DNA from 4 places in the Halobacillus salinarum genome. Region 1 is predicted to be linked to each of the others. Evidence: riboswitches for the same ligand, from Rfam matches in the RefSeq annotation. Region 1 holds a riboswitch; each other region holds the start of a gene.
The links. A riboswitch is a leader RNA that binds a small molecule or an ion and turns the genes downstream of it on or off. The one in region 1 is predicted to bind cobalamin.
Positions count from the first base shown of each region.

Region 2: it holds a riboswitch for cobalamin, as region 1 does, so the genes downstream of both, MUN89_RS07415 (hypothetical protein) here and MUN89_RS11865 (DUF4430 domain-containing protein) in region 1, are expected to answer to the same signal.
Region 3: it holds a riboswitch for cobalamin, as region 1 does, so the genes downstream of both, MUN89_RS00045 (ribonucleoside-diphosphate reductase subunit alpha) here and MUN89_RS11865 (DUF4430 domain-containing protein) in region 1, are expected to answer to the same signal.
Region 4: it holds a riboswitch for cobalamin, as region 1 does, so the genes downstream of both, metE (5-methyltetrahydropteroyltriglutamate--homocysteine S-methyltransferase) here and MUN89_RS11865 (DUF4430 domain-containing protein) in region 1, are expected to answer to the same signal.

Region 1 covers NZ_CP095073.1:2,314,841-2,317,040, forward strand. Annotated here, with positions in the region: gene MUN89_RS11860 (ATP-binding protein) at 1-536, shown strand, start outside; cobalamin riboswitch at 583-759, shown strand; gene MUN89_RS11865 (DUF4430 domain-containing protein) at 911-1,312, shown strand; gene MUN89_RS11870 (ECF transporter S component) at 1,319-1,828, shown strand; gene MUN89_RS11875 (RNA polymerase sigma factor SigX) at 1,998-2,200, shown strand, end outside.
Region 2 covers NZ_CP095073.1:1,457,211-1,459,410, forward strand. Annotated here, with positions in the region: gene mmgD (citrate synthase) at 1-685, opposite strand, end outside; gene MUN89_RS07415 (hypothetical protein) at 722-1,069, opposite strand; cobalamin riboswitch at 1,096-1,297, opposite strand; gene MUN89_RS07420 (enoyl-CoA hydratase/isomerase family protein) at 1,600-2,200, shown strand, end outside.
Region 3 covers NZ_CP095073.1:7,386-9,585, reverse strand. Annotated here, with positions in the region: gene MUN89_RS00045 (ribonucleoside-diphosphate reductase subunit alpha) at 1-1,258, opposite strand, end outside; cobalamin riboswitch at 1,413-1,587, opposite strand; gene MUN89_RS00040 (class I SAM-dependent methyltransferase) at 1,776-2,200, shown strand, end outside.
Region 4 covers NZ_CP095073.1:1,536,377-1,538,576, reverse strand. Annotated here, with positions in the region: gene metE (5-methyltetrahydropteroyltriglutamate--homocysteine S-methyltransferase) at 1-1,321, opposite strand, end outside; cobalamin riboswitch at 1,480-1,668, opposite strand; SAM riboswitch class I at 1,730-1,841, opposite strand; gene MUN89_RS07815 (sensor histidine kinase) at 1,889-2,200, opposite strand, start outside.

The DNA of each region.
Region 1 (2,200 bases):
TAGTGAATGAGCTGCTGGATTTAGCCCGTATGGAAGCGGGACATATTTCACTTGAGATAGAGAATATAGAATGGGACCCATTTATGCAGAAGATTATTCGTAAATTCCAAGTGGTCGCGCAGGAGAGGAACGTGCTTCTTGAAGCCAAGCAATGGAATGCATCGTCCTGGTTTGCTTTTGACGCAGATCGAATTGAACAAGTATTGACAAATCTAGTTGATAATGCCATCCGCCATACAGATCCTGGTGGAAAAGTGGAAGTGATTACTGAAGACTCCGAGAATGAATGGACTGTTTCAGTCATTGATTCGGGATCAGGAATAGCTGAGGAGGATCTTCCTTTTGTGTTTGAACGATTTTATAAAGCTGACAAATCTAGAAAAAGAATGCCAGGTCAAGAAAAGAAAGGCATCGGTTTAGGATTGGCCATTGCCAAAAACATCGTTGAAGCTCATAATGGTACAATTCAAGTTCATAGTAAAAAAGAAGAGGGTACGACCTTCACATTCAGAATTCCAAAGAGTTTCAACGATTAGCAGTTTGAGTTGCGCACTTTAGTGTTTTAGGTTAATCTATTTAATGAATTGAATAATGGATAAAGGTGTAATATCTTAATAGGGAATCTGGTGAAAGACCAGAACTGTCCTCGCAACTGTAAATGGCGACGAACGAGTAAATCCACTGTGTACATTTTCACGGGAAGGGGCTCTAGTAGAATGACCCATAAGTCAGTAGACCTGCCTTAGTCCACCGTTTCCAAGCTTCGGGGATTGAGCGTATGGGACAGCCTGGTTGGATGTTTTGACCCCCTTCCTGGTATGTCTTAAACCTGCCTCATGAGGCAGGTTTTTTATTGTGCTTCCCCCTAATATTCATTGGAAGCTGACTAACTAAAAGGAGAGGGAAAAAGATGAAGAAGTTGTATTCACTGTTCCTAGCAGCCATTCTAACCGCAGGAGTGCTAGCAGGTTGTCAATCGCAAGATGAAGCTGAACAAGCGGGCTCCTCAACGGAAGAAAAACAGGAAGTAAGTGTCCATGTCACTATTTCAACAAATAACGGGGAAAAAGAACTAGCTGATAAAGAACTGTCAGTAGAAGAAGGCAAGACGCTTATGGAAATGATGAAAAATAAGTTTGAAGTGAAGGAATCTGATGGATACATCACAGGGATCGAAGGAGTTACTGCTGATGAGAGCAAAAAACAAGCCTGGATGTACACAGTGAATGGAGAAGAAGCAACGGTTGGTGCGAGCGAATATGAATTGAAATCCGGAGACGAAGTTGTATTTGACATGCACAAGTGGGAATGATGGGGTATGAATACATATAAACTGACGCTCATTGCTATGCTTAGCGCGCTGGCAGTCGCAGGCAGGCTGGTCATGGCTAATGTTCCGAATGTGCAGCCTGTGACGGCTATCATTATTTTATCCGGCTTCTGGCTTGGTCCAATTTCCGGAATAGCGATGGCGGTTCTAACAACCCTGCTTTCAAATGTCCTGCTCGGGATGGGGTATTGGACGATTTGGCAGATTACCGCTTGGGGTATGATTGGTTTGATAGCAGGTTTGCTCGGAAAATTCTTTAAAGATATTCCGATATGGGGACTAGCTTTGTATGGCTTTTTCAGTGGACTATTCTATGGCTTCATTATATCGATTACAATGAAAGCAGCTGGCCAGCCATTTTGGGGGTATTATTTGGCAGGCTTGCCATTTGATTTGAACCACGCTGCTTCCAATCTCGTTTTTATACTTGTATTATCGCCAGTGCTCAGCCGATTATTCCAGCAATATCGAAACAAGCACGCCATAACAAGAGTGTAGAAATAATGAAAAGCCTGAAGAGCCTTCTTGGCTCTGAAGGCTGTTTTTTTGTATACTTTGATAAAATTAGAAAAAACGTACATATCTTTGCAACTTGTGCGATCCATATTATGATGGATGTAACTTTCTTTTACATAAAACGACTATTAAAGAGAGCGGAGGGAAAGCAGTGGATGAGATCTTTGAGCAGTTCTATGAAAAATATCATCAGGATTTATTTCAATTTGTAGCTTACATGGTCAAAGATCGGCAAGTCGCTGAGGATCTTGTTCAAGAAGTCTATGTGAAGCTGATACGCTCTTTTCATACTTACGATGGAAGGAGCAGTGAGAAAACGTGGCTGTTTTCCATCGCTCGTCACGTTACAGTCGA
Region 2 (2,200 bases), 860 kb from region 1:
CTTCATTTGCCCCACCATGAAGGTTTCCCTTTAATGAAGCTGCTGCTCCTGTAAGGGCTCCATAAAGATCTGAGTTTGTAGAGGCGATCACTCTTGCGGTGAATGTAGAGTTCGGCATTTCATGTTCACTGTACATCATTAATGATTGATCAAAAAAATCTGCATCCGTCGGTGTAGGCATTTGACCGGTGATCATGTACAGAAAATTTGTACTGAATGGGAGTTCTTGTTTAGGGTCTACAGCTGGTTCATCATGAAGAATGTGATAGCTGTTTGCTACGACGTTGGGGATTTTTGCTAACAGACGGACGGCGGTTTGGCTAATTTCCTCTTCTTTTCGCGCTTCTAATTGCTTATCGTAGCCTGCAAGGGCAGAAATACCAGTTCGTAGTGCATCCATCGGGTGAGTTTCTTTCGGCAGCTGTTTAAACAACTGGAAGAAACCATCTGGTAGATCATATTCCGTTCTTAATGCCATCTCCAATGAAGAGCGTTCGCTGTTAGAAGGAAGTTCACCTCGTAATAACAGCTGAACGAGATCGAGATACTGCGTTTTTTCGGCAAGCTCAATTAGTTCATATCCACGTATAACGATTTCTTCAGCGTCCACATCCAAATAAGAAAGCTTTGTTACGGCTGCGACCACTCCATCTAGTCCGGGTTTATAGACCGTTTGCTCAGGCATAAGGACCCTCCTTTTATAGTAAACGCTTTCAAAAAATTAAATTGCCGGGGGCTTTCCGGCCAATTCTTCAAAGACAAGGGCGTAGGCTGTTTCTAAATTTTTCAGCTCATGATCACGGTTTTCTAGTTCCGTGATTTCTTGTTTCCATTGGTCATAAGTTTCTCTGAGGGAGCAGGATCCAGAAGAAAACAGGTGATTCATAACACATGAGCTTAGTCGGTTTACGTAGTACTCGGTTGATTTCGTCAAAAGAACACCTCTAGTCGAAATAGAAATAAGGCAATAAAAAAACAACTTCCTGAGAAAGTTGTTAAGTTGCGTTCGTTCATCTGGATAGAGCAGGGCATAAGGAAACAGACCTTGCCATACTCTTACCACTCGCACTTAACACCTCCTATCCTCGTAGGTTTAGATGTTCGCTGAAACAGGCAGGTCTCCTGGCTTAATGATCATCACTCCCTGGAACCTTCCCAATCTATGAAACAAGCTTAGATCAGTGGATTTTCCAGTTCGCTCCCATATACAGTTGCGGGACAGCATCGGATTTTCACCGATTTCCCTATTAAGCAAATAAACTTTAAGCTTATCTGCACCTGAATCTGAAACGTATTCAGTTTTACTTCTTCAATATATCAAATGTTTTGAAAGTAAACAATGATTTCTCGAATCATGAAAGGGGTATTAAATCTGATCCATGGAGGGAAGGGCGTCGTGAACGGCTTACTTGAGCATGACCAGTGTAACAAGGGCCTTGGAGTGTATAATGAAAAGTTCTGTGGAAAACAGAGAACAAGGATTATCCTTGGAAAGGAAAAACTTTGCTGAGCTTTTCTCTACTATCGATGCAAAGGAAGGTATTAACGCCTTTATTGATAAGCGGAAACCTGAGTTCATTCACTCGTAGGAGGGGTTATATGTATTATCAAGTATTATTCTCGCAGCAGGAAAATGGGGTAGCATCCATTACGTTAAACAGACAGGAAGCTCTCCATTCGCTCAATGATCAAATGCTGGATGCGATTGGTAAGCAGCTCATGGAATGGGAACGAAATGACCAGGTTAAACTGATTGTTCTTAAGGGAGCAGGAACGAAGGGATTATGTGCGGGTGGAGATATTAAAACACTCTATAAAGCCAGAAGTAGTCAAGAAGCAATGGAGAAGGCCGTACAGTTTTTCCAAAGGGAGTATGAGGTGGATGAGTTAGTCTATTCATATAGTAAGCCTATTATTGCCTGTCTGGATGGCATTGTTATGGGCGGAGGAGTTGGGCTCAGCTATGGGGCAGATTACCGGATTGTCACGGAAAAAACCAAGTGGGCTATGCCCGAAATGAACATTGGCTTTTTCCCAGATGTAGGGGCAGCCTATTTTCTGAATCGTGCTCCAGGTTACACAGGACGCTACTTGGCTTTGACTGCTTCAATCTTAAAAGCTGAAGATGTTATCTACAGCCGGGCTGCAGATGACTATATGACTAGAGATACTTTGGAAAAATTTCTTGCTTATTTAGAAG
Region 3 (2,200 bases), 1.9 Mb from region 1:
TTCTGTTGACTTCATCTCTATAAAACATATACGGAGTACCTGTCTCAAGCTGTCCAATCATAATGCGTTTCATGATCTCGATGGCCGGCACTTGTTTTTTGGAAAGGTCAGGGTGGTTAACGCATTGCTGGTACCGTTCACGGAAGGTGCCGTTTCCGCGTGCTTCATCATAAGAGTCTTCCAAGGAAAAACCCATGATCTTCCTGACTTCGTGTGGATCAAACAGATACCAGTCCTCGCGTTTTTCCACTGCTTCCATAAATAGATCAGGAATGCTGACTCCTGTGAATAAATCGTGAGTTCGTTGACGTTCATCTCCATTGTTAAGGCGGCTTTCTAGGAATGGGAAGATATCTTTATGCCAGATATCCAGATAAACAGCAACTGCTCCCTGGCGTTGCCCGAGCTGGTCTACGCTTACCGCGGTGTTGTTCAATTGCTTCATCCACGGCAGGACACCAGAGGAAACTCCTTTAAATCCCCGGATGTCGCTTCCGCGGCTTCGGATTTTTCCTAAATACACGCCGATTCCGCCCCCGTGTTTACTTAAATTAGCGATATCTGTGTTCGTATCGTATATGGACTGCAGACTGTCGTCGACGGTATCAATGAAGCAGGAGCTTAATTGACCGTATCTTTTCCCTGCGTTGGCAAGTGTTGGGGTAGCCACAGTCATGTAAAGGTGACTAAGAGCCCAGTAGGCTTCTTTGATAAGGGATATTCGTTTATCCGTTGATTCCTCTGCCATGATCATCATGGCAATAATAAGGAACCTTTCCTGGGGAAGTTCGAATATACGTCCGTCTTTCGCTCGTGCAAGATAGCGGTCGCCTAGTGTTTTTAATCCGATGTAGGTAAACTTTTCGTCGCGTTCTGGTGCAATAATTTTTTCCAGCTCATCTATTTCCTGTTCTGTATAATAATGAAGGATTTTATCGTTGTAGATTCCTTCACTTATAAGCGTATGAATAAGGGAGGAGAATCCTTTGTATGCTTCAGGCTGGCCACGATTGGCTGTTGCTTCTTGATACATCTGCTCCAAGTGGATGCTGCTAGCTAGAAACGTCCAATTTGGTTCTGTTTCATCAATTTCTGCTAAACACTCTAGAATTAAGGCCTGATACTGAGCGCGTTCCTCCATGCTCTCTAACCCCATGTCCGGGAGTTTCTTTGCAATTCTGCCCAAGTCCAATGAAGGGAAACGGGGCTGCTGGTTGGATAACCACTTGTTCCATGTTTTGTCTAAAGTTACGTTCATTCCTACCTCTCCTTTTATCCCTATAATAATTGCGGACATAAAAAAATCCGCTCTGGCATGAGCGGATGAAACCATGAAATAATTACTGAAACACTGTAAAGTACAGGTTTAGATTATTCCATCGCTTCATCTTCTCAATCCCCGAAGAAGGTGAAACTTCAGCGAGTAAAGACAGGTCTCCTGGCTGTCGTTCGAATCTACTCTGGGCCTTCCCGTGAATTTCACAGTGGCTAGTCCATTTCGCGAACGAGTACAGTTGCGGGGGCAGCTCCGGATTAGAACCGGATTCCCTATTAAGCCGTAGTGGCATCTTTTCATCGCTAATACTATATATAGTGTTATTAGTTGTTTTTAGTTAGCTTATCTTGTGTTTTATCATATCGAAGATTGTAAGAGGAAGCAACTATTTATTTAGATTATGGAGGTTTTTTTAATGGACTATAGAAGAAAAAGAGGGGAAGGGCAGGAGTTCGCAGCCTTATGATCTTTTGAAAAAAATAAAAGAAGGAGATTGAATATGGGAAATACATTTAACTGGCATAGAGAAGCAGAAAAACAATGGGACGGGCGAGCGGGGTTTTGGAGTTCGCGAAGTGAATACATGTGGGCGGAAGGCAGCAGAAAATCAATCATTCCCTTTCTGAAAGAATATTTGCCAGCCGGGAGTGAAGTGGCTGATCTGGGTTGCGGAGATGGGTTCGGCTCACAACTGCTTCACCAGGAAGGGTACCGCGTTTGTGGTGTAGACCTTTCAAAAGACATGATTGAAATAGCTAAGGAACGCATGGAACCAGCGAAACTGGAGTTTATTCAGGGAGACATTACGGCCCTCCCTTTTGAAGCTGACCGGTTTGACGGGATCATGGCCATTAATTGTTTAGAGTGGATTGAAGTTCCTGTCAAAGGGCTCGAGGAGATGAAGAGGATACTCAAACCGGGAGG
Region 4 (2,200 bases), 780 kb from region 1:
GAAGACTTCCAATTGTTGTTGCAGGCAGTAAAGGAAGTCGAAAAAATTCCTCGTGCACCTTCTTACGACGGCTGTATGGAAGCTTGCGTCCAGGAGTTCTCGTATTCCAATCGGACACTTCCTGTTTGACGTCTCCGCGGTTCCGTTCTTCTGACTGCTTTAAGGCGTCCAATTGCCGCCATTGATCGTCTATCACCGGTTCGATGCTTGCTTTTCCTTCATTCAGTCCCTTGGTAAGTATGGTTACTTCCTCAAGCTTTTCATCGGCAAAGGCAAGAGCTCCCTTTAATAACGGCGGCAGGGAATCTTCCGTTTCAATAGTAACTGGGGTATGGAGCAAGCTGCAGGAAGGCTGAATAATCAGCTGGTCTGAATCAACACATTCAGCAAGCTTCTCTAAGTATTCGAATCGATCGTTTAAATCAGCCTTCCACACGTTGCGTCCATCGATCATGCCTGCCGCTAACACTTTCTCTTTAGGAAATCCAAATTTTTTCAATTGGGCAAAGTTCGCGCCTTCATCGTGCACAAAGTCGAAACCAATGCCATCGACCGGGAGATTGATGATTTCTTCGTAGCGGTCAACCGCTTCAAAATAGGATTGCAGCAGAAGTTTGACATTGGAAAGCCCACTTGTTATTTCGTGATACACTTCTTTCAAAAGCTCGACTTCCTCGTCAGAAATGGACGTGCTTACTACAGGTTCATCCACCTGAATCCATTCAGCCCCTGCTTCTTCCAAATCTTTAAAGACTTGCATATAGTGAGGAATCAATTGACGCACACAGCTTGCGAAATCGTTTTCTTGATAGCCTTTAGCGAGCTTAACTAAAGTTAAAGGACCTAGGATGACCGGCTTTGTTTTTACATGAAGCTCATTTTTTGCTTCTAAAAAGTAATCAAGCAGCTGGTTATGAGCGACTCGTGGAGCAAAATGGTCTATTTCAGGAACAATATAATGGTAATTGGTATTGAACCATTTCGTCATTTCACACGCTACCGCTTCTTTGCTGCCACGGGCCATGGCAAAATACGTCGCCAAGTCGTCCGTTCCCGTTTCGCTTTTGAATCGGTCTGGAATCAGCCCGAACATGAACGCCGTATCAAGAACGTGATCATACAAGCTGAAATCTCCAACGGGAATGAGATCAATGCCTTTTTCCTTCTGCTTGTTAATGTGAGAAAATCGCTGTTCTTTCATTTCTGTCAAAAGCTCATTTTCTGAAAGTGAACCTTCCCAAAATGCCTCTAACGCTTTTTTCCATTCACGTCTTTCACCAATACGTGGATAACCAAGAGATGAACTCCTCCATTGTTTCATTCCATATGCCTCCATTCTGTTTCAAGCAAGTGAATAAATGATAAAAAAATCTTAAGCATAAAAAAATCTCTCTTCGCAAAGAGAGATTGTTATGAAAAAGGCCTGATCATGCACAGACCTGTCCTGTTTTCACAACACCTCCCTATCCTCGTAGGTTTAGTGACCAACACCAACAGGCAGGTCTCCTGACTTATGATCATCACTTCCTGCGCCTTCCCATCGAGATCGACAGTGACGTGTTGCAGGCAGCTCCCATATACAGTGGCGGGACCGTGCCGGATTTGCACCGGCTTCCCTTTTAAGCTGTTTACAGCAAGATCAACAGCACCTTTGGTTATTCCTATTTACGCGCTGCTAATAAAAAACCTCCCTATCAGCTGTGATAGAGAGGTTTATGCTTCCGCGCGCCTCTCATTTTTCAGAGTGAAAAACACTCTGCAGGATTTAGCACCAGTCCAGCTTAACGCTGGCAGGTTGCCGGGCTTCACAGGGCCAGTCCCTCCGCCGCTCTTAATAAGAGATGATTTTAATGGATTAAAGGAATACTAGCATTTAATCCTTTCCTTGTCAATTGAGGTTTGCCTTTAAAGGCAGGCTGACGGAAAAAGTAGATCCTTGATCAATCGCACTTGTCACACGTACACTTCCTCCATGGGCCTCAACAATGGATTTCGTAATGGAAAGCCCCAGCCCTGCCCCGCCATATTTTCTCGTTCGGGATTCTTCCACACGGAAAAACCGGTCAAAAATATGGTCAAGGTTGTTTTCGCTGATTCCAGGTCCATTATCCTGCACTTTTAATTCAGCACGACCGCGGACAGGCGATAGAGAAACGGTAATCTTCCCTTGGGCATCGTCCGTATGCTGAACAGCATTATG